2 linked regions of the Celeribacter indicus genome follow. The protein of the gene in region 1 binds, or shares a complex with, the protein of each later gene. Links are inferred from orthologs where the notes say so. Each region holds a gene or a part of one and is shown on either strand. Other genes may lie near its edges.

Region 1 (15,939 bases):
TCGCCGACCATTACTTCGAAGGTCAGTTCGTCGACGTTTCCGGCATTTCGATCGGTAAAGGCTTTGCCGGTGCCATGAAACGCCACAACTTCGGCGGTCTGCGCGCCTCCCACGGCGTGTCCATCTCCCACCGGTCGCACGGCTCCACGGGTCAGTGTCAGGATCCGGGCCGGGTGTTCAAGGGCAAGAAGATGGCCGGTCACATGGGCGCGGTGCGCATCACGACCCAGAACCTCCAGGTCATCCGCACCGACAGCGACCGTGGCCTCATCATGGTCAAGGGCGCCGTTCCCGGCTCCAAGGGTGGCTGGGTGACGATCAAGGATGCCGTGAAGAAACCGTTCCCCGAGAACGCGATCCTTCCGGCCGCGCTGAAATCCGCGGCTGACGAAGCCGCGAAAGCCGCTGAGGAGGCCGCTGCCGAAGCCGCCGCCGCCGAAGCTGCCGCCGCTGAAGCCGCCGCCGCCGAAGCCGCTGCCGCGGAAGAAGCCGCCCTCAAGGACGCCGAGGCATCCATCGAGGCCGATAAGAAGGAAGGCGAAGAATGAAACTCGACGTGATCAAACTCGACGGCGGGAAAGCCGGCACGCTCGATCTCGACGAGGCCCTGTTCGGGCTCGAGCCGCGCGCCGACATTCTTCACCGCGTGGTCCGCTGGCAGCGCAACAAGGCGCAGGCCGGCACCCACAAGGTCAAGACCCGTTCGGAAGTGTCCTACTCCACCAAGAAGATCTATCGCCAGAAGGGCACCGGCGGCGCACGCCACGGCTCCCGCAAGGCGCCGATCTTCCGCAAGGGGGGGATCTACAAGGGCCCGACGCCGCGGTCCCACGCCCATGAGCTGACGAAGAAATTCCGCAAGCTCGGGCTGAAGCATGCGCTCTCCGCGAAGGCCGCCTCCGGCAATCTCGTGGTCCTGGACGAGGCGAAGCTCGCCGAAGCCAAGACCGCGCTGCTGGCGAAGGCCGTCAAGGAGCAGGGCTGGAAACGCGTTCTGGTGATCGACGGTTCCGATGTCGATGCGAATTTCAAGGCTGCGGCCGCGAACATCGCCGGCGTCGACGTGCTGCCGACCATTGGCGCCAACGTCTATGACATCCTGAAGCGTGACACGCTCGTGATCACGAAAGCGGGTGTCGAAGCTCTGGAGGCTCGCCTGAAATGACCAGCAAAGCTGAACTCTACGACGTGATCCGCAAGCCGGTCATCACCGAGAAAGCCACCATGGCCTCGGAGAACGGCGCGGTCGTGTTCGAAGTCGCCATCGACGCGAACAAGCCGCAGATCAAGTCCGCTGTCGAAGAACTCTTCGGCGTGAAGGTGAAGGCGGTGAACACCGTCGTCACCAAGGGCAAGACCAAACGCTTCCGCGGCCAGCCGGGCAAGCGCAAGGACGTCAAGAAAGCCTATGTCACGCTCGAGGACGGCAACGCCATCGACGTGACCACCGGTCTCTGATTTTTCAGGACCAGGTTAGACATGAAGATGCCCCTCGGCGAGAGCCGGGGGGCTTTTCGTATGCCCTGCCAAGCCATCAATCGGGTGCGGTGTATAGCGAGGAGCGCCCTCCCGTTTGAACCGGAGGCCGGGCACATGGGAGCCCGTTCCGAAGGTTTCATTGGCACGGCCGGTCTCTGCAGTGATTTGGGCGCAAAGCTCGCCCCTGGAGAATTCGGGCGACCTCTCCAATACTCTTCCAAGAGGTCGATGGATCATTCGCAGCGTGGCTCGGGCATACTTTGCCGTGCTCGCGCGTGCGCCAGATACAATGAGGTGTCGGACGGGTGCTTTTGAGGGAGACCTCAATCGAAACTCCCTGCCGAATATCGGCATTGAACGTCTTGCGGTGAATGTGCTGAGGTCTATCCATGTTCTCGCCCCTGAAATCTTTGTCCTCAAGATGTCAGGAAGCGATGAAGATTTGAATAATGTAGAGTGCGTTGCGTTTAGTCATCTGAAATGCACTCCACGGGCCGGCGCTCGCGGTCATCTTCCACCCCCAGCGCATTATTTCCACTCCGCACTGGACTCCCCCGCGAACTCCCCCTATACACCGCCCATCTCACGGCCCCGGATTCGTTTCCGGGGCTTGTGATTTGTGTGGGACGAGGGCCCCTGAGCCCCCGGCCTGAGACGAAAACGGGTCGTAGCGCGATGCTACATCACAGGACCCAAAGCTAACGGAAGACAGAAACTATGGCACTCAAGTCGTATAAACCGACGACGCCTGGCCAGCGTGGGCTGGTTCTGATCGACCGTTCGGAGCTTTGGAAAGGTCGCCCCGTCAAATCCCTCACCGAGGGTCTGACGAAGAACGGCGGCCGGAACAACACCGGACGGATCACGATGCGCCGCAAGGGCGGCGGGGCAAAGCGTCTCTATCGCATCGTCGACTTCAAGCGGAACAAGTTTGACGTCGCCGCGACCGTGGAACGGATCGAATACGACCCGAACCGCACCGCGTTCATCGCGCTCATCAAATACGAAGACGGCGAACAGGCCTATATCCTCGCGCCGCAGCGCCTGGCCGTGGGTGACAGGGTCGTCGCCTCCGCCAAGGCAGACGTGAAGCCCGGCAACGCGATGCCCTTCTCCGGCATGCCGATCGGCACGATCGTCCACAACGTCGAAATGAAGCCCGGCAAGGGCGGCCAGATCGCGCGTGCGGCGGGCACCTACGCCCAGTTCGTCGGCCGCGACGGCGGCTATGCCCAGATCCGCCTCTCCTCCGGCGAGCTGCGTCTCGTCCGTCAGGAATGCATGGCGACGGTCGGCGCCGTCTCCAACCCCGACAACTCCAACCAGAACATCGGCAAGGCCGGTCGGAACCGCCACAAGGGCATCCGTCCGTCTGTCCGCGGTGTTGTCATGAACCCGATCGACCACCCGCACGGCGGTGGTGAAGGCCGCACCTCCGGTGGCCGTCACCCGGTGACCCCGTGGGGCAAGCCGACGAAAGGCGCGAAGACGCGCAAGAACAAGGCGACGGACAAATTCATCGTCCGCTCGCGTCACGCTCGGAAGAAGGGTCGCTAAGATATGGCACGTTCTGTCTGGAAAGGCCCGTTTGTGGACGCCTACGTCCTCAAGAAGGCCGAGAAATCGCGCGAGAGCGGTCGCAACGAGGTCATCAAGATCTGGTCCCGCCGTTCCACCATCCTGCCTCAGTTCGTTGGTCTGACGTTCGGCGTCTACAACGGCCAGAAGCATATCCCTGTCAACGTCACGGAAGACATGATCGGTCAGAAGTTCGGCGAGTACGCGCCGACCCGCACCTATTACGGTCACGCCGCCGACAAGAAAGCGAAACGGAAGTAAGTCATGGGTAAGGCAGCAAATCCCCGCCGCGTGGCTGACAACGAGGCAATGGCGAAAACCCGCATGCTTCGCGTTTCCCCGCAGAAACTGAACCTCGTGGCCCAGATGATCCGCGGCAAGAAGGTCGACCGTGCCCTCACGGATCTCACCTTCTCCAACAAGCGTATCGCCCAGGACGTGAAGAAATGCCTTCAGTCCGCGATCGCCAATGCCGAGAACAACCACAATCTCGACGTCGATGAGCTCATCGTTGCCGAAGCCTGGGTTGGCAAGAACCTGACCATGAAGCGCGGTCGCCCGCGTGCCCGTGGCCGGTTCGGCAAGATCATGAAGCCGTTCGCGGAAATCACCATCAAGGTGCGTCAAGTCGAGGAGCAAAACTAATGGGTCATAAAGTCAACCCGATCGGTATGCGCCTCCAGGTCAACCGCACCTGGGACAGCCGCTGGTACGCCGATACGAAGGATTACGGCGATCTTCTTCTCGAAGATCTGAAAATCCGCGATTTCATCAAGGAAGAATGCAAGCAGGCCGGTGTGTCGCGCGTCATCATCGAGCGCCCGCACAAGAAATGCCGCGTGACCATTCACACCGCCCGTCCGGGTGTCATCATCGGCAAGAAAGGCGCGGATATCGAAACCCTGCGCAAGAAAGTCGCCGCGATGACCGACAGCGAGCTGCACCTCAACATCGTTGAAGTGCGCAAGCCGGAACTCGACGCGCAGCTCGTGGCCGAGTCCATCGCCCAGCAGCTCGAGCGTCGGGTGTCCTTCCGCCGCGCCATGAAGCGCGCCGTGCAGAACGCCATGCGCATGGGGGCCCTTGGCATCCGTGTGAACGTCGCCGGCCGTCTCGGCGGTGCGGAGATCGCGCGGACCGAATGGTATCGCGAAGGTCGCGTTCCGCTTCACACCCTGCGTGCGGACATCGACTACGCCCATGCCGAAGCTTCGACGCCCTATGGCATCATCGGCATCAAAACCTGGATCTTCAAAGGCGAGATCATGGAACACGACCCGCAGGCTCGTGACCGTCGCGCCGAAGAAGCACAAGCCGGTCCGGCGCCCCGTGGCGACCGTGGCGGCCGCCGCTAAGGAGGGTCTGAAACATGCTTCAGCCTAAGCGTACAAAATTCCGCAAAATGCACAAAGGCCGGATCCACGGCGATGCAAAGGGCGGGTCGGATCTGAACTTCGGCACCTTCGGCCTCAAGGCCGTGGAGCCCGAGCGCATCACCGCGCGTCAGATCGAAGCCGCCCGCCGTGCCATGACGCGCCACATGAAGCGTCAGGGCCGTGTCTGGATCCGTATCTTCCCGGACACCCCGGTGACCGCGAAGCCGGTCGAGGTGCGGATGGGTAAAGGTAAGGGCTCCGTGGACCGCTGGGTCTGCAAGGTCAAGCCCGGCCGCGTGATGTTCGAGATCGACGGTGTCGGCGAAGACATCGCCCGCGAGGCCCTGCGCCTTGCCGCGATGAAGCTTCCGATCAAGACCCGCACCTTCGTCCGCGAAGACTGGTAAACGTGCCGTCCGCGTCAGCGGACTGTCACGGGCATGTGGCAGCCGTTTTCACAGAAAACGACGGGAACATGCTCCGGTAAAAATTGACAGACCCCCGCCGAGAGATCGGCGGGGGTTTTGTCTTGTCTGATTTTTCTTTGTTCCTCCGTCCCTTGTCCTTGGCTGCGGCGGCACACATATCCGTCCCGGACATCTACAGGAGACGACATCCATGCGCGCGCAGCTTGCCGCCTTCCTCGACCGCCCCCTGACCCGCTACACGATCATGGGCGTCATTCTGTTCAACGCGGTGATCCTCGGGCTGGAAACCTCGCCCGCGGTCATGTCCCGCGTCGGCGGGATCATCACCTTTCTCGACGGGCTCTGCCTCGCGATCTTCGCCGCCGAAATCGCGGCAAAGATCTACGCGCGCGGCGCGCGGTTCTTTCGCTCCGGCTGGAACCTGTTCGATTTCGTGATCGTCGCGGTGTCCTTCGTCCCGGCGGGGCAGGGCTTCGCGGTGCTCCGCGCCCTGCGCATCCTGCGCCTTCTGCGCGTCGTCTCCGTCGCCCCGACGTTGCGCCGGGTGGTGGAGGGCTTCCTCTCCGCGCTTCCGGGCATGGGCTCGGTCTTCCTGCTGATGGGGGTGATCTTCTACATCGCCTCGGTCATGGCGACGAAGCTCTTCTCGCAGACCTTCCCCGAATGGTTCGGGGATCTCGGCGCCTCGGCCTATACGCTGTTCCAGATCATGACGCTGGAGAGCTGGTCCATGGGCATCGTGCGCCCGGTGATGGAGGCCCATCCCGATGCCTGGCTGTTCTTCGTCCCCTTCATCCTCGTGACCACCTTCGCGGTGGTGAACCTCGTCGTCGGCCTCATCGTGAACTCGATGCAGGATGCCCATGCGGAGGAAAGCAACGCCGCGACGGACAGCTACCGCGACGACGTGCTGGCACGGCTGGAGCGGATCGAGAAGGGGCTGAAGGAGCGGGGCTGAGCCCTCACTCGCCCCATTTGTAGTTGAAGCTCACCGACACCCGGTCGTATTCCGAGCGGTTCATCATGACCTCGTGGCGCAGCCAGCTTTCCCAGAGCATCACGTCGCCCGCCTCGGGCGCCATGTAGATGAAATTCTGCATCTCCCGCCGCGCCTCCTTCCGGCGCGCGGGGGAGGCCATCATCATCGCGTGGCGCGGATCCTCGAGCCGCAGGGAGGAGGCCCCGTCCGGCATCGCCACATAGGTCGTGCCCGAGATCACCGAATGCGGGTGGATATGGGCGGAGTGATAGCCGCCCTCCGGCAGGATGTTGATCCACAGGTCCTCGAGCACCAGCGGCCGGTCGCCGAGATCGAAGTCCAGATCCTCCGCGAAGCGCGCCACATGCCGGTCCAGGCTTTCGACCATGTCCTTGAAGATCGGGAACCGCCAGGGCAGGTCGGTGAGGGAGGCATAGGAGGTGTAGCCGGGATAGCCTTTCTCGTCGCACCATTGCTGCCCGGCCTCGTCGTCCTCCGCGATGGCATAGCAGCTGTCGAACAGCTCGTCCTGGTCGAGCGCGGGGCCGAAGGCATCGAGGCGATCCCTGTAAAGACGGGTGACGAAAAGGGATTCGATTGGCATGGTGTCTTCCTGGGACTGTGGATGCGCTGCGACACGGGATCGCATGGATGGCGAAAGATCGCATCCGGGGGAGGCGAATGCAATGCGGCGACCTACCTCAGGTCCGAACAGCAAAGGAGAGACGACCATGTCCAACGAAACCACGCTCAAGCATCTCAACACCGCACTCCAGATGGAACTCACCGCCACGCATCAGTACCAGTTGCATGCCCATGTGCTCGAGGATTGGGGGCTCGACCTGCTCGCCGCGAAGATGCGCGAGGAATCCAGCGAGGAGACCGGCCATTCCAATCGTTTTCTCGAGCGGATCTTCGAACTGGACGGCGAGCCGGAAATGGCCTTCAACGCGACGCCGAAGGTGGCGAAGTCGCTCCGCAACATGTTCGAGATGGACATGGCCGACGAAAAGGAGGCGATCGACTTCTACACCAAGGCGGCGAAGGACGCCTTCGCGGCGGACGATCTGAAGACGAAGAGACTTTTCGAGAGCATCGCCATCGACGAGGTCGGCCACAAGAACTGGCTTGATCTGCAACTGAGCCTGATCGAACGGATCGGCGAACAGAACTACGCCTCGAAATACGTATCCGGCGCCGACGCGGGCGAGGACTGACCGCGCCCGCCTGCGCCCCGCTGCCGCGGCGGCGGGGCGGTTCGCCGCCTCAGAACACCCGCTGGACGCTGCGCGACAGGAAGAAGCCGTGCCCGTCCTCGTTGCGGCATTCGAGCCCCGAGGTCGAGGAGGTACAGGTGAACCCGCCGAACTCGCCTGTCACGCCATATTCCGCCCGATCGAAGCCGTCCCGGCTGCGGTCGAGCGGCTGGCAATACATGGTCACGACCCCGCGGTCCGTCATTCCGAAATCGTGCCCCCAGTCCTCGACGCAATTCGCGGGTCTCGGATAGGGGGAGGGGCCGTCGATCTCGATGATCGTGCAGAGGATGTCGGAGGCTCCGGCTTCGAGCCCGACGCTGCACTGGACGTTTTCGGACGGAGTCTCGAAGGTGAAGACATCGGCATGGGCAGGAGCGGCGGCGAAAGACAGCAGACAGAGCGGCAGAACACGCATGGGAACCTCGTACCGGAGAGCAACGTAACGGCCGAAGCCTATCACCTCCGTCGATTCCCGGAAAATCCCAAGTTTTCCTTGCGCACCTGCCGCCATGCCCTTATAGAGCGGCATCTCACAGATTCCCCTTCGGGGGAGTCGTGCGCTTTGACATAACCCACCGGACCGAATGTCACCCCGAAACGGGCGCATTCCGGTGCTAACAGGACCAAGGAGAGGCGAACAATGAACGCCCAGGAACTGCGTGCGAAAACGCCGGACGAGCTCAGGAACGAGCTCGCCAACCTGAAGAAAGAGGCCTTCAACCTGCGCTTTCAGCAGGCGACCGGTCAGCTCGAAAACACCGCTCAGATGCGTAAGGTCCGCCGCGATGCCGCGCGCGTGAAAACCATTCTGAACGAAAAAGCCAACACGGCCGAGTAAGGAGAGCGACCCATGCCCAAACGTATTCTTCAAGGTGTCGTCACCTCGAATGCCAACGAACAGACCGTGACCGTGTCCGTGGAGCGCCGCTTCAAGCACCCGGTTCTGAAAAAGACCATCCGTAAGTCCAAGAAGTACCGGGCTCACGATGAGAACAACCAGTTCAACGTCGGGGACACCGTCCGCATCGTGGAATGTGCGCCGAAGTCGAAAACCAAGCGTTGGGAAGTGCTCGTCTGATCTGATCGGACAAGCCTCCTCCCAGCTTAATCGAAACCCTGGGGATCACGACAACTGCATGTCGCCCCAAAGGTCGGGAGAAACCAAATGATCCAGATGCAGACCAATCTGGATGTCGCTGACAACTCCGGCGCTCGCCGTGTTCAGTGCATCAAGGTCCTCGGCGGTTCCCACCGTCGTTACGCCTCCGTGGGCGACATCATCGTGGTGTCGGTCAAGGAAGCGATTCCGCGTGGCCGCGTGAAGAAGGGCGACGTCCGCAAGGCCGTCGTCGTGCGCACCGCTAAGGAAGTCCGTCGCGAAGACGGCACCGCGATCCGTTTCGATCGCAACGCCGCCGTCATCCTCAACAACAACAACGAGCCCGTCGGCACCCGTATCTTCGGGCCGGTGGTTCGTGAGCTGCGCGCGAAGAACTTCATGAAGATCATCTCGCTCGCTCCGGAGGTGCTCTGATGGCTGCCAAGCTGAAAAAAGGCGACAAGGTCGTCGTCCTCGCCGGTAAGGACAAGGGCAAGCAGGGGGAAATCACTTCCGTGCTGCCGTCCAGGGGCAAGGCCATCGTGGAAGGCGTGAACGTCGCCATCCGTCACCAGCGCGCCGCGCAGGGCGAGCAGGGGGGCCGTCGTCCGGTCGCCATGCCGATCGACCTGTCGAACCTCGCGCTTCTCGATGCCAACGGCAAGGCCACCCGCGTCGGCTTCCGCATGGAAGGCGACAAGAAGGTGCGCTTCGCCAAGACCACGGGAGACGTGATCTGATGCTCGACACCACCGATTACACCCCGCGCCTCAAGGCCGCGTATCGCGACAGCATTCGTGCCGCTCTGAAAGAAGAGTTCGGCTACAAGAACGACATGCAGATCCCGCGCCTCGACAAGATCGTGCTGAACATCGGCTGCGGCGCCGAGGCCGTGAAGGATTCCAAGAAGGCGAAATCCGCCCAGGAAGATCTCACCGCCATCGCCGGCCAGAAGGCGCTCGTCACGAAGGCGAAGAAGTCGATCGCCGGCTTCCGCGTGCGTGAGGACATGCCGCTTGGTGCGAAGGTCACCCTTCGCGGCGACCGCATGTATGAATTCCTCGACCGTCTGATCACGATCGCCATGCCTCGCATCCGCGACTTCCGCGGCGTTCCGGGCACCTCCTTCGACGGCCGTGGCAACTATGCCATGGGCATCAAGGAGCACATCGTGTTCCCCGAGATCAACTTCGACCAGGTGGACGAAGTCTGGGGGATGGACATCGTCATCGCCACCACGGCGAAAACCGACGCTGAAGCCAAGAGCCTGTTGAAAGCCTTCAACATGCCCTTCAACAGCTAATCGCGCGAGGAGTTTGAGAACATGGCAAAGAAATCCATGATCGCACGCGAGCGCAAGCGCGAGAAGCTGGTGGCCCAATACGCTGCCAAGCGCGCTGCTCTCAAAGAGGTCATCTACGACCAGGACAAGCCGATGGAAGAGCGGTTCCGCGCCTCCCTGAAACTTGCTGAACTGCCGCGCAACAGCTCGGCGACCCGCCTTCACAACCGTTGCCAGCTGACCGGCCGCCCGCATGCGTACTACCGCAAGCTGAAGGTCTCCCGGATCATGCTGCGGGAACTCGGCTCCTTCGGCCAGATCCCCGGCCTCGTGAAATCGAGCTGGTAAGGAGGACAGAGTATGAACGATCCTATCGGCGATATGCTCACCCGCATCCGCAACGCTCAGCTGCGCGGCAAATCCACGGTCTCCACGCCGGCCTCCAAGCTGCGCGGCTGGGTCCTCGATGTGCTGCTCGAAGAGGGCTACATCCGCGGCTATGAGACAGGCACGGACTCGAACGGTCATCCGACCCTCGAGATCAGCCTGAAATACTTCGAAGGCACCCCGGTCATTCGCGAACTGAAACGGGTCTCCAAACCCGGCCGTCGCGTCTACCTCGGTGTCAAGGACATTCCGCAGGTCCGCCAGGGCCTCGGTGTGTCGATTGTCTCCACCCCCAAGGGTGTGATGTCGGACGCGAACGCTCGCGCCAACAACGTTGGCGGCGAAGTGCTCTGCACCGTCTTCTAAGGAGGTCACCCGATGTCTCGTATTGGTAAGAAACCGGTCGAGCTGCCCAGCGGCGTTACCGCCTCTGTGTCCGGCCAGACCATCGAAGTGAAGGGCCCGAAAGGCACCCATTCCTTCACCGCCACGGACGACGTGACCATCGCTGTCGAAGAAGGCGCAGTCACCGTCACCCCGCGCGGCAAGTCCAAGCGCGCGCGCCAGCAGTGGGGCATGTCCCGCACGATGGTCGCGAACATGGTTCAGGGCGTCACCGACGGCTTCAGGAAAGAGCTCGAAATCAACGGCGTGGGGTACCGCGCCCAGATGCAGGGCAACGTTCTGAAGCTGAACCTCGGCTACTCCCACGAAGTGAACTTCGAGGTTCCGGACGGCGTGACCGTCACGGCGCCGAAGGTCACGGAGATCGTGGTGGAAGGCTCCGATCCGCAGCTCGTCGGCCAGGTTGCGGCCAATATCCGCGAATGGCGTGCTCCCGAGCCCTACAAGGGCAAGGGGATCAAGTACAAGGACGAGTATATCTTCCGCAAGGAAGGCAAGAAGAAGTAAGGACGCTCATCATGGCAAACAGCAAACGGACCCTGTTTCTGAAACGCCGCCTGCGCGTTCGGAACAAACTTCGCAAGAGCAATGTCGGAAAGCTGCGTCTTTCCGTGCATCGCTCGAACAAGAACATCAGCGTTCAGCTGATCGACGACGTTCAGGGCAAGACCCTCGCTGCCGCCTCCTCGCTCGAGAAGGATCTCGGCGTGGTCGGCAAGAACAACGTCGAAGCGGCGGCGAAAGTCGGCGCGGCGATCGCGGAGCGGGCAAAGAAAGCCGGTGTCGAGGAATGCTACTTCGACCGCGGCGGCTTCCTCTTCCACGGCAAGGTGAAGGCTCTCGCCGACGCCGCGCGTGAAGGCGGGCTGAAGTTCTGAAGACCTGCGGGGGGCGGTGACGCCCCCCCGATGATCCGGGGCTCCGCATCGGGCGGACCGCCACCGGGATCGAGTTCAACGGCGCCTCTCCCCGAGGATCAGCGCGCCACCTGATAAGGAAAGTTCTATGGCAGAACGTGAAAACCGCCGGGACCGTCGCGACCGCGACGAAGCTCCGGAATTCGCCGATCGTCTCGTCGCGATCAACCGTGTGTCCAAAACCGTGAAGGGTGGTAAGCGCTTCGGCTTTGCGGCTCTCGTGGTCGTGGGCGATCAGAAAGGCCGCGTCGGTTTCGGCAAGGGCAAGGCGAAAGAGGTCCCCGAGGCCATTCGCAAAGCCACCGAGCAGGCGAAACGCCAGATGATCCGCGTCCCCCTCAAGGAAGGCCGCACCCTGCACCACGACATGAACGGCCGTCACGGCGCCGGTCGCGTCGTCATGCGCACGGCCCCGACCGGGACCGGGATCATCGCCGGTGGTCCGATGCGCGCCGTGTTCGAAATGCTGGGCGTCCAGGATGTCGTCGCCAAGTCGATCGGCTCCCAGAACCCCTACAACATGATCCGTGCCACGCTCGACGGTCTCCGCAAGGAGGCCTCTCCGCGCTCCGTCGCGCAGCGTCGTGGCAAGAAAGTCGCGGACATCCTGCCCAAGCGCGAAGACGCGCCGCAGGAGAGCTCGCAAATCGCTGAGGAGGCTTGATCCATGGCCAAAACCATCGTCGTGAAGCAGATCGGCTCCCCGATCCGTCGCCCGGCCATCCAGCGCCGCACCCTCGTCGGCCTCGGCCTCAACAAGATGCACAGGACGCGTGAGCTCGAGGACACTCCCTCGGTGCGCGGCATGGTCGCCTCGATCCCGCATCTCGTGGAAATCGTCGAAGAGCGCGGCTGAGCCGCCCTCCCGCGACAGGACCAGCGAACGCCCCGCCCGATCCGGCGGGGCGTTTTGCATTGCGCGGACAGGGCAGGGGCGGGGCCCGGCCTGGCGCGCCTGCCGTCGGGAAAGGTCATTTCGCGGGCGAGTCCGGCGTTTAATGATGCAAGAATGACCAGTTTCAAAACTGATTGCATTTTGTGCATATCGGCTTGCTGAAAACAGGGGGATGTCAATCTTCCCGGACATCTCTACATCGGCGGTGCTCCCAGAGAGATCACAACGCACGGGGCATCTGGCCCCGGTTACAAGGACATCCGCCATGGCACATATCGCCCATCCCGCCGTTTCCGGCTCTTCCCCGCTGCGCCGCCTGCGCGCCCTGTTCGACGGCCTGCGTCACGCCTACGCCCGTCACCGCGCCTACGGCCAGACCTTCCGGCAGCTCGACGCGCTCTCCGATCACGAGCTCGCCGACATCGGCGTCGCCCGGCCGGAGATCCCGTCCATCGCCCGCCGTGCCGCCGACGCCGTCTGACGCCACCGCCGCATCCCATCTTTCCGAGGTCCCGACATGCAATCCGCCGTCACCTTCCCCACCGCGATCCGCCCCGTTTCCGTGCTCCTGCTCGCCCTGAAATCCCGCTGGCAACAGGGCCCCGCCCCGAGCTGGACCGAATATCTGCGCGCCACCCGCGGCTGATCCGCGCAGCGCACCACACGACAGGAAACGCCCCGCGATGCGTCGCGCGGGCGTTTTGCGTTGGCGAAATCCGGCGGCAATGTCCGACAAGACGCGCTCCGATCGCCATGTGGTGCTTGATCCGCCGGGCGCGCCGGTCTATACGCCCCCGGTGGACAACCCTGTCCGCAAGAATCAATCACGAACGCCGTGTGTGCCCGCTCCGTCGCTGGAGGGCATTTCCGGCAAGGAGAAGCGACATGAAACTGCACGAACTGCGCGACAATGAAGGCGCTGCGAAGAAACGCACGCGCGTCGGCCGCGGCCCCGGCTCCGGCAAGGGCAAGATGGGTGGCCGTGGTATCAAGGGCCAGAAATCCCGCTCCGGCGTGGCCATCAACGGCTACGAGGGCGGCCAGATGCCGCTCTACCAGCGCCTGCCCAAGCGCGGCTTCACCAAGCCGAACGCCAAGAAATACGCCGTCGTCAACCTCGGCCTGATCGAGAAATTCGTCGAGGCCGGCAAGCTCGACGCGGGCAACGTGACCGAAGAGACCCTCGTGTCCTCCGGCCTCGTGCGCCGCAGGCTCGACGGCATCCGCGTCCTCGCCAAGGGCGACGTGAAATCGAAACTCACCATCACCGCGACCGGCGCCTCCAAGGCCGCCATCGACGCTGTCGAAAAAGCGGGCGGTTCGCTCTCCGTGGCCGCGAAGGCCGACGCGGCCGCCGAATAAGGGTTGAGCGAAAGGGCGCAGCCCCTTAAATCAGCCTTGAGTTTTCCAAGCGCCGCCCCCGGAAGACCGGTCGGGCGGCGCTGTCGCGAAGAAAGAGACCATTAATGGCATCCGCAGCAGAACAAATGGCGGCGAACCTCGACTGGAGCACCCTCGGGAAGGCCAAGGAGCTTCGCCAGCGCATCTTTTTCACCCTCGGTCTTCTGATCGTCTACCGCCTCGGCACCTTCATCCCGGTGCCGGGCATCGACGGCAACGCCCTCCGCGACTTCATGGAGCAGGCCGCCAACGGCATCGGCGGCATCCTGTCGATGTTCACCGGCGGCGCGCTCGGCCGCATGGGGATCTTCGCGCTCGGCATCATGCCCTATATTTCCGCGTCGATCATCGTCCAGCTGCTGACCGCCATGGTCCCTTCCCTCGAACAGCTCAAGAAAGAGGGCGAGGCGGGGCGCAAGAAGATCAACCAGTATACCCGCTTCGGCACGGTCGCGCTCGCGCTGTTCCAGGCCTACGGTCTCGCCGCCTCGCTCGAGGCGGGCGATCTCGCCCATGATCCGGGCTGGTATTTCCGCGCGGGTGTCGTGATCACCCTCGTCGGCGGCACCATGTTCCTGATGTGGCTCGGCGAGCAGATCACCCAGCGCGGCATCGGCAACGGCATCTCGCTCATCATCTTCGTCGGCATCGTGGCCGAGATCCCCGGCGCGCTCGCGCAGTTCTTCGCCTCCGGCCGGTCCGGCGCGATCTCCCCCGTGATCATCCTCGCCGTGGTCGTGATGATCGTCGCCGTCATCGCCTTCGTCGTCTTCATGGAACGCGCGCTGCGAAAGGTGCATATCCAGTATCCGCGCCGCCAGCAGGGCATGCGCATCTACGACGCGCAATCCTCCCACCTGCCGATCAAGGTGAACCCCGCAGGCGTCATTCCGGCGATCTTCGCCTCCTCGCTCCTGCTCCTGCCGACGACGATCGCGACCTTCTCCGGCCAGCAGGACGTGGGTCCGGTGATGTCGACGATCCTCGCCTATTTCGGCCCCGGACAGCCGCTCTACCTTCTGTTCTTCGCGCTGATGGTCGTGTTCTTCGCCTATTTCTACACCGCAAACGTCGCGTTCAAGACGGATGACGTGGCCAAGAACCTGAAGAACCAGAACGGCTTCATCCCCGGCATCCGTCCGGGCAAGAAGACCGAGGAACACCTGGACTACATCGTGTCCCGGATCCTCGTGCTCGGCTCCGCCTATCTCGCCGCAGTCTGCCTTCTGCCCGAGATCCTGCGCAGCCAGTTCGCCATTCCGTTCTATTTTGGCGGAACTTCCGTGCTGATTGTGGTATCCGTCACGATGGACACGATCCAGCAAATCCAGTCCCACCTTCTGGCGCACCAGTATGAGGGGCTGATCGAAAAATCGCAGCTGCGCGGGAGGAAGCGCAGCAAGAGAGGGACAGCAAGACGATGAACATTATTCTCCTTGGCCCGCCGGGTGCGGGCAAAGGCACCCAGGCACGCCGCCTCGTCGAGGAGCGGGGCATGGTGCAGCTTTCGACCGGCGACATGCTGCGCGAAGCCCGCACCTCCGGCACCGACATGGGCAAGAAGGTCGCCGCGATCATGGATGCGGGCCAGCTCGTCACCGACGAGATCGTGATCGGCCTCATCGAGGAGAAGATCCGCGACGGCAATGCGGCCGGGTTCATCTTCGACGGCTTCCCGCGCACGCTGGCGCAGGCCGACGCCCTCTCCGAGCTTCTGTCGCGCAACGGCGCGCAGCTCGAGGCGGTGATTGAGATGCGGGTGGACGACGAGGCGCTGGTGCAGCGCATCACCGGCCGCTTCACCTGCGGCAATTGCGGCGAGGTCTATCACGACGTCACCAAGCCGACGAAACAGCCGGGCGTGTGCGACGTCTGCGGCTCCACCGATCTGAAGCGCCGGGCGGACGACAACGAGGACAGCCTCAAGACCCGCCTGATGGAATATTACAAGAAGACCTCGCCGCTCATCGGCTATTATTATGCCAAGGGCGACCTGAAGAGCGTCGACGGCCTGCAATCGCCCGACGAGGTGGCCGGGGAGATCGCGAAAGCGCTCGCATGAGTGGTTATCCGCCGGAGGGCCTTGACCCTCCGGTGATTCCCCTCTATGGCAACCCATCCCCGACGGGGTAAAGGATTCGCTTACGGGTCGCACCCAGACGCAATCATCATCGCATTCAGCTGTGGCTCGCGAGGGACCCCCCGCGGGCTTCCGTTGTGAAAAAAGGTTCCGGCGTTACGGAACCGCAACGAAAGGACAAGAAACGTGGCACGTATCGCTGGCGTGAACATCCCGACTGCAAAGCGGGTTCCCATCGCCCTCACCTATATCACCGGCATCGGCCCGTCTTCGGCCCGCAGCATCTGCGACGCCGTCGGCGTCGAGCAGACCCGCCGTGTGAACGAACTTTCCGACGCCGAAGTGCTCGCCATCCGCGAACATATCGACGCCAA
Region 2 (8,235 bases), 410 kb from region 1 along the record:
CATTGGCGCCTGTCACCTGCACTTCGATGAGCTTCGTTGCGCCCTCGCCGTCGCGGGCGATCTGGATCGCGAGATCCTTCATGACGGCGTGCAACGCCGTGCGGAAGGCCTCCACGCGCGGGTCGGAAAATTCCGTGATGGGTGCCATTTCCGCCTTGCCGGTTGCGGCAAGGAGCACCGTGTCAGAGGTCGAGGTATCGCCGTCCACGGTCACGCAGTTGAAGGTCTTCGCATTGGCGAGCCAGAGGCATTGCTGAAGCACGTCACGCGAAATCGCGGCATCGGTGAAGATATAGGCGAGCATCGTCGCCATGTCCGGCGCGATCATCCCGGAGCCCTTGGCGAAACCGGCGATCTTCACCTCGGCCCCGTCGAGGCTCACGGTTTGTGTCGCACCCTTCGGGAACGTGTCGGTGGTCATGATGGCACGCGCGGCCAGTTCCATCCCGTCGGCATCGAGCGCCGCGTTCAGTTCGCCGATCTTGGCGGTGATCCGTTCCCATTTGATCGGTTCCCCGATCACGCCGGTCGAGGAGGTAAAGATGCGCTGTGCGTCGACACCGGTCTCTTCGGCGAGCGCTCCGGTGATTTTCGCCACCGCGTCGAACCCGCTCTTGCCGGTGAAGGCATTGGAATTGCCCGAATTGACGAGGATCGCGGCGCGTCCGTCGAGATCGAGGCCGATCTTCTGTTCGCAATCCAGCACGGCGGCAGAGCGTGTGCTGGACCGGGTGAAGACGCCCGCGACGGTCGTGCCCTCACACAGGTCCGCAAGCATCAGATCGGTGCGGCCGGAATAGCGAACCCCCGCTTCGAGAGCGGCAAAGCGGACGCCGTCAATGACGGGAAGGGAGGGAAAGCCCGCTTTCGGAGCCAGCGGGGAAACATGGGTGATCTTGGCCATGATCGGCGTCCTTTGCGTCGCGCGAGAGAACTCAGTCGTTCAGAAGTTCGTCATTGCGCATTGCAGCAGGATCTATGCCTTCGACCCGTTCGACGGTGCCTTCGGCCTCGAGCGTTTCCATCTTTTCGCGAATGGCGGCATCCTGAATCTCGGCCGCCAGCTCATCGCGGACCTCCTCGAGCGGCGGTACTTCCGCCATGCGGGTTTCCATGAGCTTGATCACATGCCAGCCGAACTGGGTCTGGACGGGCTCGGAGACCGCGCCTTCCTCCATGTCGACGACGGCTTCCTCGAAGGGGGCGACCATCATGCCGAGGCCGAACCAGCCGAGATCGCCACCGTTCGGGCCGGAGGGACCGGTGGATTTCTCACGCGCGAGCTCGGCGAAATCGGCGCCGCCCTCGAGTTCGGTCACGATTTCCTTCGCCTCATCCTCGGTTTCCACGAGGATATGTGCGGCGTGATATTCCCGACCCGGCTCGAAATCGGCGAATTTCGCGTCATAGGCCTCCTGGAGCGCCTCGTCGGTGATCGCCTCGTAGGCAACGTTTTCGAGCATGTGACCGGCGATCACCATGCGTTCCTCGTTCTCGAGCTGATATCTGAGCGCGTCGGTCGGCTCGCCAAGGGACTGCCTGAGCAGTTCCTGCTGGACGATCTGGTTCACGATCCCGTCGTAAAGCTGCTCATCGGAAAGGCTCTGATACTGCGGGGGAAGGCTCCGGCGCGCGGCGATGATGTGGCCGAGGGTGATCTCCGTGTCGTTGACCTTTGCAACGACGGTGTCGGGGGAGGTGTCGACCGGCGTCTCCTCTTGCGCGAGGGCCGGGGTGATGGCCATGAACGCGGCGGAAACGAGCGCGGCGGTCGTGAGGCGATATGTCATCGAGATTATCCTTCCTGTCGTAGCCATTCCGGGGCCCGACGTTGACAGTCCTGATATGGCCCACTACATCGCGAGAGGTCACTGAAGAGGAGCCTTTGCGACCGTTTCTATGAGGTCCGGGGCAATGGAGCAATCCCTCCTCTCACACGATCCTGTCAGGACGCATCGAGCGGAGAAAATATGCTGGGCATCGGTACACTCGCGAAAAAGGTCTTCGGGACACCCAACGATCGCAAGATCAAGGCGACCCGACCTCTGGTCGCGAAGATCAACGCGCTGGAACCGGAGTTCGAGAAGCTCGACGACGCCGGGCTCATCGCCAGAACCGAGGAGTTCAGGAAACGGCACGCGGAGGGCGAAAGCCTTGACACGCTCCTGCCGGAAGCTTTCGCGAACTGCCGGGAAGCGGCGCGGCGCGCGCTCGGCCTGCGCGCCTTCGACACGCAGCTCATGGGAGGGATCTTCCTGCACCAGGGCAATATCGCGGAGATGAAGACCGGCGAGGGCAAGACGCTTGTCGCGACCTTTCCGTCCTATCTGAATGCCCTTACCGGCAAGGGCGTCCATGTGGTGACGGTCAACGAATACCTCGCCAAGCGCGATGCGGAATGGATGGCGAAGGTTTTCGAGGCGCTGGGGATGACCTGCTCCTCGATCTACAGCCAACAGCCAGAGGACGAGAAGCGCGCCGCCTATGCCTGCGACGTGACCTATGCCACGAACAACGAACTCGGGTTCGACTACCTGCGCGACAACATGAAGGCGGAGCTCAAGGACATGGTGCAGCGCGGGCACCATTTCGCCATCGTCGACGAGGTCGACTCGATCCTGATCGACGAGGCGCGCACGCCGCTCATCATTTCCGGTCCCTCCGACGACCGCTCCGAACTCTACCAGTCGATCGACGGGATCATCCCCTCGCTCACGGAAGAGCACTACGAGATCGACGAGAAGGCCCGGCAGGTGACCTTCACCGAGGAAGGGAATGAATTCCTCGAGCAGATCCTGCATCAGAACGGCCTGCTTCCCGAGGGCCAGACGCTCTACGATCCGGAAAGCACCACCATCGTGCACCACGTCAACCAGGGCCTGCGGGCGCACAAGCTGTTCCAGAACGGCGTGCATTACATCGTGCGCAATGGCGAGGTGATGCTGATCGACGAATTCACCGGCCGCATGATGGCCGGGCGGCGCCTCTCCGAGGGTCTGCATCAGGCGATCGAGGCGAAGGAGCGGGTCGATATCAAGCCCGAGAACATCACCATGGCCTCGGTGACCTTTCAGAACTACTTCCGGCTCTACGAAAAGCTTTCCGGCATGACCGGCACCGCGGCGACCGAAGCCGAGGAATTCATGGAGATCTACAAGCTCGGTGTGGTCGAGGTGCCGACCAACCGGCCGATCGCCCGGATCGACGAACATGACCGGGTGTATCGGACGGAGAAGGAAAAGCTCGACGCCGTGGTCGAGTCGATCCGCGAGGCGCATGAAAAGGGGCAACCGGTGCTGGTGGGTACGACGTCCATCGAGAAGTCCGAGGAACTGTCGCAGCTCCTCACCCGCGGGGGGATCCCCCACAACGTGCTCAACGCGCGCCACCATGAGCAGGAGGCGCAGATCGTTGCGGATGCGGGGAAGTTGGGCGCGGTGACCATCGCGACGAACATGGCCGGCCGCGGCACGGACATCAAGCTTGGTGGCAATGTCGAGATGAAGGTGATGGAGGCGCTCGCCGCCAATCCGGAGGCGCATCCCGACGAGATCCGCGCGAAGATCGAGGCGGAACACGCCGAGGAAGAGAAGCGGGTTCTCGAGGCCGGGGGTCTCTATGTGCTCGCGACCGAACGTCACGAATCCCGCCGCATCGACAACCAGCTGCGCGGCCGTTCGGGCCGGCAGGGGGATCCGGGCAGATCGCTGTTCTTCCTCTCGCTCGAGGACGATCTCATGCGGATTTTCGGGTCGGACCGGCTCGATAAGATGCTTTCCTCGCTCGGCATGAAGGAGGGCGAGGCCATCGTGCATCCCTGGGTCAACAAGTCGCTCGAGAAGGCGCAGGCAAAGGTCGAGGGCCGCAACTTCGACATTCGCAAGCAGCTTCTGAAATACGACGACGTGATGAACGACCAGCGGAAGGTCGTGTTCTCCCAGCGGCGCGAGATCATGGAATCCGGCGACGTCAACGAGATCGTCGAGGACATGCGCCACGAGGTGATCGAGGATCTGGTCGCGGAGGCGATCCCGCCGAAATCCTATCCGGACCAATGGGACATGGAGCGCCTGCACAATTCCGTGGCCGAGACGCTCAACATGGATCTGCCGGTGGCCGACTGGGCGGATGAGGAGGGCGTCGACGACGACGTGATCGTGGAGCGCATCGAAAAGGCATCCGACGCGCTGATGGCGGAGAAGGCGGAAGCCTTCGGCGGCGATCAGATGCGGCAGATCGAAAAGCAGTTCCTGCTGAACACGATCGACAGCAAATGGCGTGAGCACCTTCTGACGCTCGAACATCTGCGCTCCGTCGTCGGCTTCCGCGGATATGCACAGCGCGATCCACTCAATGAATACAAGAACGAGGCCTTCCAGCTCTTCGAGTCCATGCTCGACGGCCTGCGTGCCGAGGTAACACAGAAACTGTCGCGCGTGCGCCCGATGACCGAGGCCGAGCGCCAGCAGATGCTCCAGCAGCTCATTCAGCAGCAGGCCGAGGTCGCGGCGAAAGGTCAGCCGCAGCCCGTGGGCGAACCCGAGGAGGGCCATCCCAATGCCGTTCCGGGCTTCGACGAGAACGACCCCTCGACCTGGGGCAATCCGGGACGGAACGATCTCTGTCCCTGTGGCTCCGGCAAGAAATTCAAGCATTGCCACGGCGCGGTCTGACCCGCGTCGTCCGGCATCGGGCGCTCTCCCCCCGCAGGCAGGGCGACGCGGCACGGAAGAGGCCCGTGGCCGCCGCCAAGTCGCTTTATCGGGTTGAAAAAGGCCGTCCGGACGCCGAATATCCGCGCCAGATCAACTACGGGCGGTCCGGAAACGGGGCCGGAATATCATGGTCGTTTCCGGCATGACGCGGATCGCCGCATTCGTCATCTCCCTTCTCCTTCCCGTCGCCGCGATGGCGCAGGACGTGACTCTGCTGTCGCGGGACGGGGCCATCGAGATCAGCGGGAATTTCCTGAGCTTCGATGGTGAGTTCTATCGGGTGGATACGGATCTCGGCATCCTTACCGTCGACAGTTCCGGCGTGCGCTGTGAAGGACCGGGGTGTCCGGATCTCGAAGGGTATTTCGCGCAGATCCGGCTCTCGGGCGAGGCGAGCGCGACGGAGAGCCTGCTGCCCGCGCTTATCACGGCTTTCGCCCTGCGCAACGGATACAGCACCGATGAGGCGATCACGCCGGACGGGCGAAAGCTCATGCGCCTTCAGGACACCGATGCCGATCTCACCGTCGCAGAATTCGTGCTGTCGGAAACGTCGAGCGCTGAAGGATTCGCGGATCTCCTGGCGGAGAACGCGGATATTGTCGTGTCGCTGCGCCGGGTGACCCGTGAGGAACGCGCGCTCGCCCAGGAGGCGGGCCTCGGCGATCTCCACGATCCGTTTCGGGCGCGGGTGATCGCGCTCGACGCGCTCGTGCCCATCGTGTCGCGATCCAACCGTCTCGAGGCGCTGTCGCTCGAGGCGCTCGGCGGCCTGTTCGACGGATCGGTCACCAACTGGTCTGAGATCGGCGGCCAGGATGCGCCCGTCGTCGCCCATCTCGTCCGTGACGATATGCTTGCCGCGAGTGCCTTTGCGCAGATGGTGCTGCATGAGGGAGTCGCGGAACAGGTGGTGACACATGACAGCTATGGCGATCTCATCGCTGCGGTCGAAGCCGATCCCTATGCCGTTGGCATGGCGCGCCTGTCGGGCGGCGGGTCGGTCAGGACACTCGGTCTCACCGGTGCCTGCGGGTTCGCCGCCGAGGTGAGCAGCAGCGATATCAAGACGGAAGACTATCCTCTTACGCGTTCGGTCCTTCTTTACACGCCGGCCCGGCGGCTTCCGGCTCTGGCGCGGGATTTTTTGCACTTCGTGGTGTCGCCCGCCGCGCAGATGGTCGTGGCGCGCACGCCCTTCGTGGATCAGGGGGTGGACGAACTCAGCTTCCGGGACCAAGGTCAGAGATTTGCCAATGCGATCAGCCGGGCAGGGCCGGAAATCACGCTCGCGGATCTGCAAGCCGTGACGACCGCCTTCCAGGGCGCGCGCCGGCTCACCCTCGGCTTTCGGTTCGAGGGTGGGTCGGTCCGTCTCGATGCACAATCGCGTTCCAACGTCCTTCTCCTCGCCGAATTGCTCGAGGCGGGGGTCTATGATGGCAAGACGCTGATCTTTTCCGGCTTTTCCGATAGCCATGGCAGCCCTGCCGTGAACAGGGGGCTGTCGGAGCGGCGGGCACAGGCAGTCCTCGCAGCGGTGAGGAAGGCCCTCGGGGAGGCGTTCGAGGCTGACCGCGTGACATTGACGAGCGCAGGTTTCGGAGAAGCGATGCCGCTTGCCTGCGACGACGTCGCATGGGGGCGCTCGCTCAATCGGCGCGTCGAGGTCTGGGTCCGCGATCAGAGATAGCATGCATCGCGAAAGCTCACTTCCGCAGATTTCCCGATGATCAGATGGTCGTGTAACTGGATGTCGAGCGCCTCCGCTGCGTCGCGGATCCGGTTCGTCATGGCGACGTCGGCATCGGACGGCGTCGGATCGCCGCTCGGGTGATTGTGGACGAGGATGAGGGCGGAGGCATTGAGTTCCAGCGCGCGCTTGACCACCTCGCGCGGATAGACGGGAACGTGGTCCACGGTGCCGCGGGCCTGCTCCTCGTCGGCGATCAGGATATTCTTGCGATCGAGATAGAGCACGCGGAATTGTTCGGTCTCCCGGTGGGCCATGGTCGTGCGGCAGTAGTCCAGAACGGCATCCCAGTTCGAGATCACGGGCCGCTGCATGATACGGGCGCGGGCAAGGCGATGTGCGGCGGCTTCGACGATCTTCAGATCCTCGGCGACGGCGATGTCCACGCCCTCGATCTCCAGCAGGCGCGAAACGGGGGCGGAGATGACGCGGTTGTAATCTCCGAGCGCCGCGAGCAGCGCGGCCGCGATGGGTTTGACATCGCTGCGGGGCAGGGCACGGTAGAGAACGAGCTCGAGCAATTCATAGTCCGGCATCGCCTGCGCGCCGCCGTCGAAGAACCGTTCCTGTAGATGCTTCCTGTGATCGCGCAGGTAGCTCGGAGGACGAGAGGGAAGCGCGACCGGCCGGGCCTCCTCGAGATCGAAGAGCCAGCCGGGCATTTCCCGGAACGCGGAGGGGGACGGTGTCGTGGTCATGAAGCAATCCATGACCCGATTCTCTGAAAAAGGGATTAACGGCGCATGAGGAAGGGCGCCGAAGCGCCCTCACTCAGCTTTTCATCCCGTCCCAGAATGTCTTGACCTTCCTGAAGAAGGACGAGCTTTCCGGGTTGTTGCTGTCCTCGCCGAGTTTTTCGAACTCCTGAAGCAGCTCTTTCTGTCTGGCGGTGAGGTTCACCGGCGTCTCCACCGCGAGTTCGATGAACATGTCGCCATGCCCGCCGCCTCGCAGTGCCGGCATGCCCTTGCCGCGCAGGCGCATCTGCCGCCCGGACTGGCTGCCGGCGGGGATTTTCACCCGCGAGCGGCCGCCGTCGATCGTCGGCACTTCGATATCGCCCCCGAGCGCGGCCGCGGTCATCGACACCGGCACCGTGCAATGCAGGTGCACGCCGTCGCGTTCGAAGATCTGGTGCGGGCGAACCTCTATGAAGATATAGAGGTCTCCGGTCGGTCCGCCGCGCAGCCCCGCCTCCCCCTCTCCGGCAAGTCGGATGCGGGTGCCGGTTTCCACCCCGGCGGGGATGTTGACCGACAGGGAGCGATCCTTTTCGACGCGACCCGCGCCACGGCAGTCGGGGCAGGGATCCTTGATGATCTGGCCGAGGCCGCCGCAGGCCGGGCAGGTGCGTTCGACGGTGAAGAAACCCTGTTGCGCACGCACCTTCCCCATGCCGGAGCACGAGGGACAGGTTTGCGGTTCCGCGCCGTTCGCCGCCCCGGTGCCATTGCAGCTTCCGCAGGCGACGGAGGTGGGAACGTTGATCGTCTTTTGCGCCCCCTGATAGGCTTCCTCGAGCGTCACGCGCATGTCGTACCGCAGGTCCGAGCCCCGTTGCGCTCGCGACCGGGCACCTGCGGCGCCACGCGGGCCGCCCATGAAATCGCCGAAGAGATCGTCGAAGACGTCGGAGAAGGCGGAGGCGAAATCGCCCTGCCCCGCGCCGCCGAAGCCGCCGCCGGGACGCCCGCCGCCCATTCCACCCTGTTCGAACGCCGCATGGCCGAACCGGTCGTAGGCGGCTTTCTTGTCGGGATCCTTGAG

Evidence for each region.
Region 2: the proteins of secY (region 1) and secA are in contact, whole or in part, in a crystal structure (PDB 3DIN), measured with the Thermotoga maritima proteins. The link is inferred for Celeribacter indicus from one-to-one orthologs. Residues at the interface, in WP_004081795.1 of Thermotoga maritima: Glu108, Gly109, Glu110, Glu111, Ala236, Glu237, Arg238, Arg239, Ile240, Thr241, Ile242, Gln243, Tyr244, Ala245, Arg246, Arg247, Val248, Thr249, Gly250, Arg251, Arg252, Val253, Tyr254, Gly256, Ala257, Ser258, Thr259, Tyr260, Leu261, Pro262; in WP_004082002.1 of Thermotoga maritima: Glu261, Ala262, Arg263, Lys300, Ala301, Arg302, Thr303, Ile304, Ile305, Leu323, Tyr324, Asp325, Pro326, Val329, Ser330, Tyr333, Ile336, Lys340, Phe345, Val349, Glu363, Phe364, Tyr374, Ser375, Gly376, Gly377, Glu393, Ile395, Thr482, Ser483.

Annotation. Positions count from the first base shown.
Region 1 is NZ_CP004393.1:658,681-674,619, forward strand. The notes cover bases 12,805-15,729. They hold secY (preprotein translocase subunit SecY), read left to right. Parts: upstream 12,805-13,550; coding sequence 13,551-14,909; downstream 14,910-15,729. Other genes in these bases: rplO (50S ribosomal protein L15), read left to right, coding at 12,970-13,446; P73_RS03435 (adenylate kinase), read left to right, coding at 14,906-15,547. Outside these bases: rplC (50S ribosomal protein L3), read left to right, coding at 1-548; rplD (50S ribosomal protein L4), read left to right, coding at 545-1,165; P73_RS03315 (50S ribosomal protein L23), read left to right, coding at 1,162-1,458; rplB (50S ribosomal protein L2), read left to right, coding at 2,197-3,036; rpsS (30S ribosomal protein S19), read left to right, coding at 3,040-3,318; rplV (50S ribosomal protein L22), read left to right, coding at 3,322-3,702; rpsC (30S ribosomal protein S3), read left to right, coding at 3,702-4,412; rplP (50S ribosomal protein L16), read left to right, coding at 4,427-4,840; P73_RS03345 (ion transporter), read left to right, coding at 5,052-5,819; P73_RS03350 (TIGR02466 family protein), read right to left, coding at 5,824-6,444; P73_RS03355 (bacterioferritin), read left to right, coding at 6,572-7,057; P73_RS03360 (DUF6636 domain-containing protein), read right to left, coding at 7,107-7,514; rpmC (50S ribosomal protein L29), read left to right, coding at 7,740-7,937; rpsQ (30S ribosomal protein S17), read left to right, coding at 7,950-8,177; rplN (50S ribosomal protein L14), read left to right, coding at 8,265-8,633; rplX (50S ribosomal protein L24), read left to right, coding at 8,633-8,938; and 10 more genes. UniProt on the Escherichia coli protein: The central subunit of the protein translocation channel SecYEG. Consists of two halves formed by TMs 1-5 and 6-10.
Region 2 is NZ_CP004393.1:261,546-269,780, forward strand. What follows is about bases 1,584-4,873. They hold secA (preprotein translocase subunit SecA), read left to right. Parts: upstream 1,584-1,970; coding sequence 1,971-4,673; downstream 4,674-4,873. Other genes in these bases: P73_RS01330 (peptidylprolyl isomerase), read right to left, coding at 1,584-1,790; P73_RS01340 (phosphate ABC transporter substrate-binding/OmpA family protein), read left to right, coding at 4,843-4,873. Outside these bases: bifunctional glutamate N-acetyltransferase/amino-acid acetyltransferase ArgJ, read right to left, coding at 1-904; more of P73_RS01330, read right to left, coding at 936-1,583; more of P73_RS01340, read left to right, coding at 4,874-6,408; RadC family protein, read right to left, coding at 6,399-7,166; molecular chaperone DnaJ, read right to left, coding at 7,240-8,235. UniProt on the Escherichia coli protein: Required for protein export, interacts with the SecYEG preprotein conducting channel.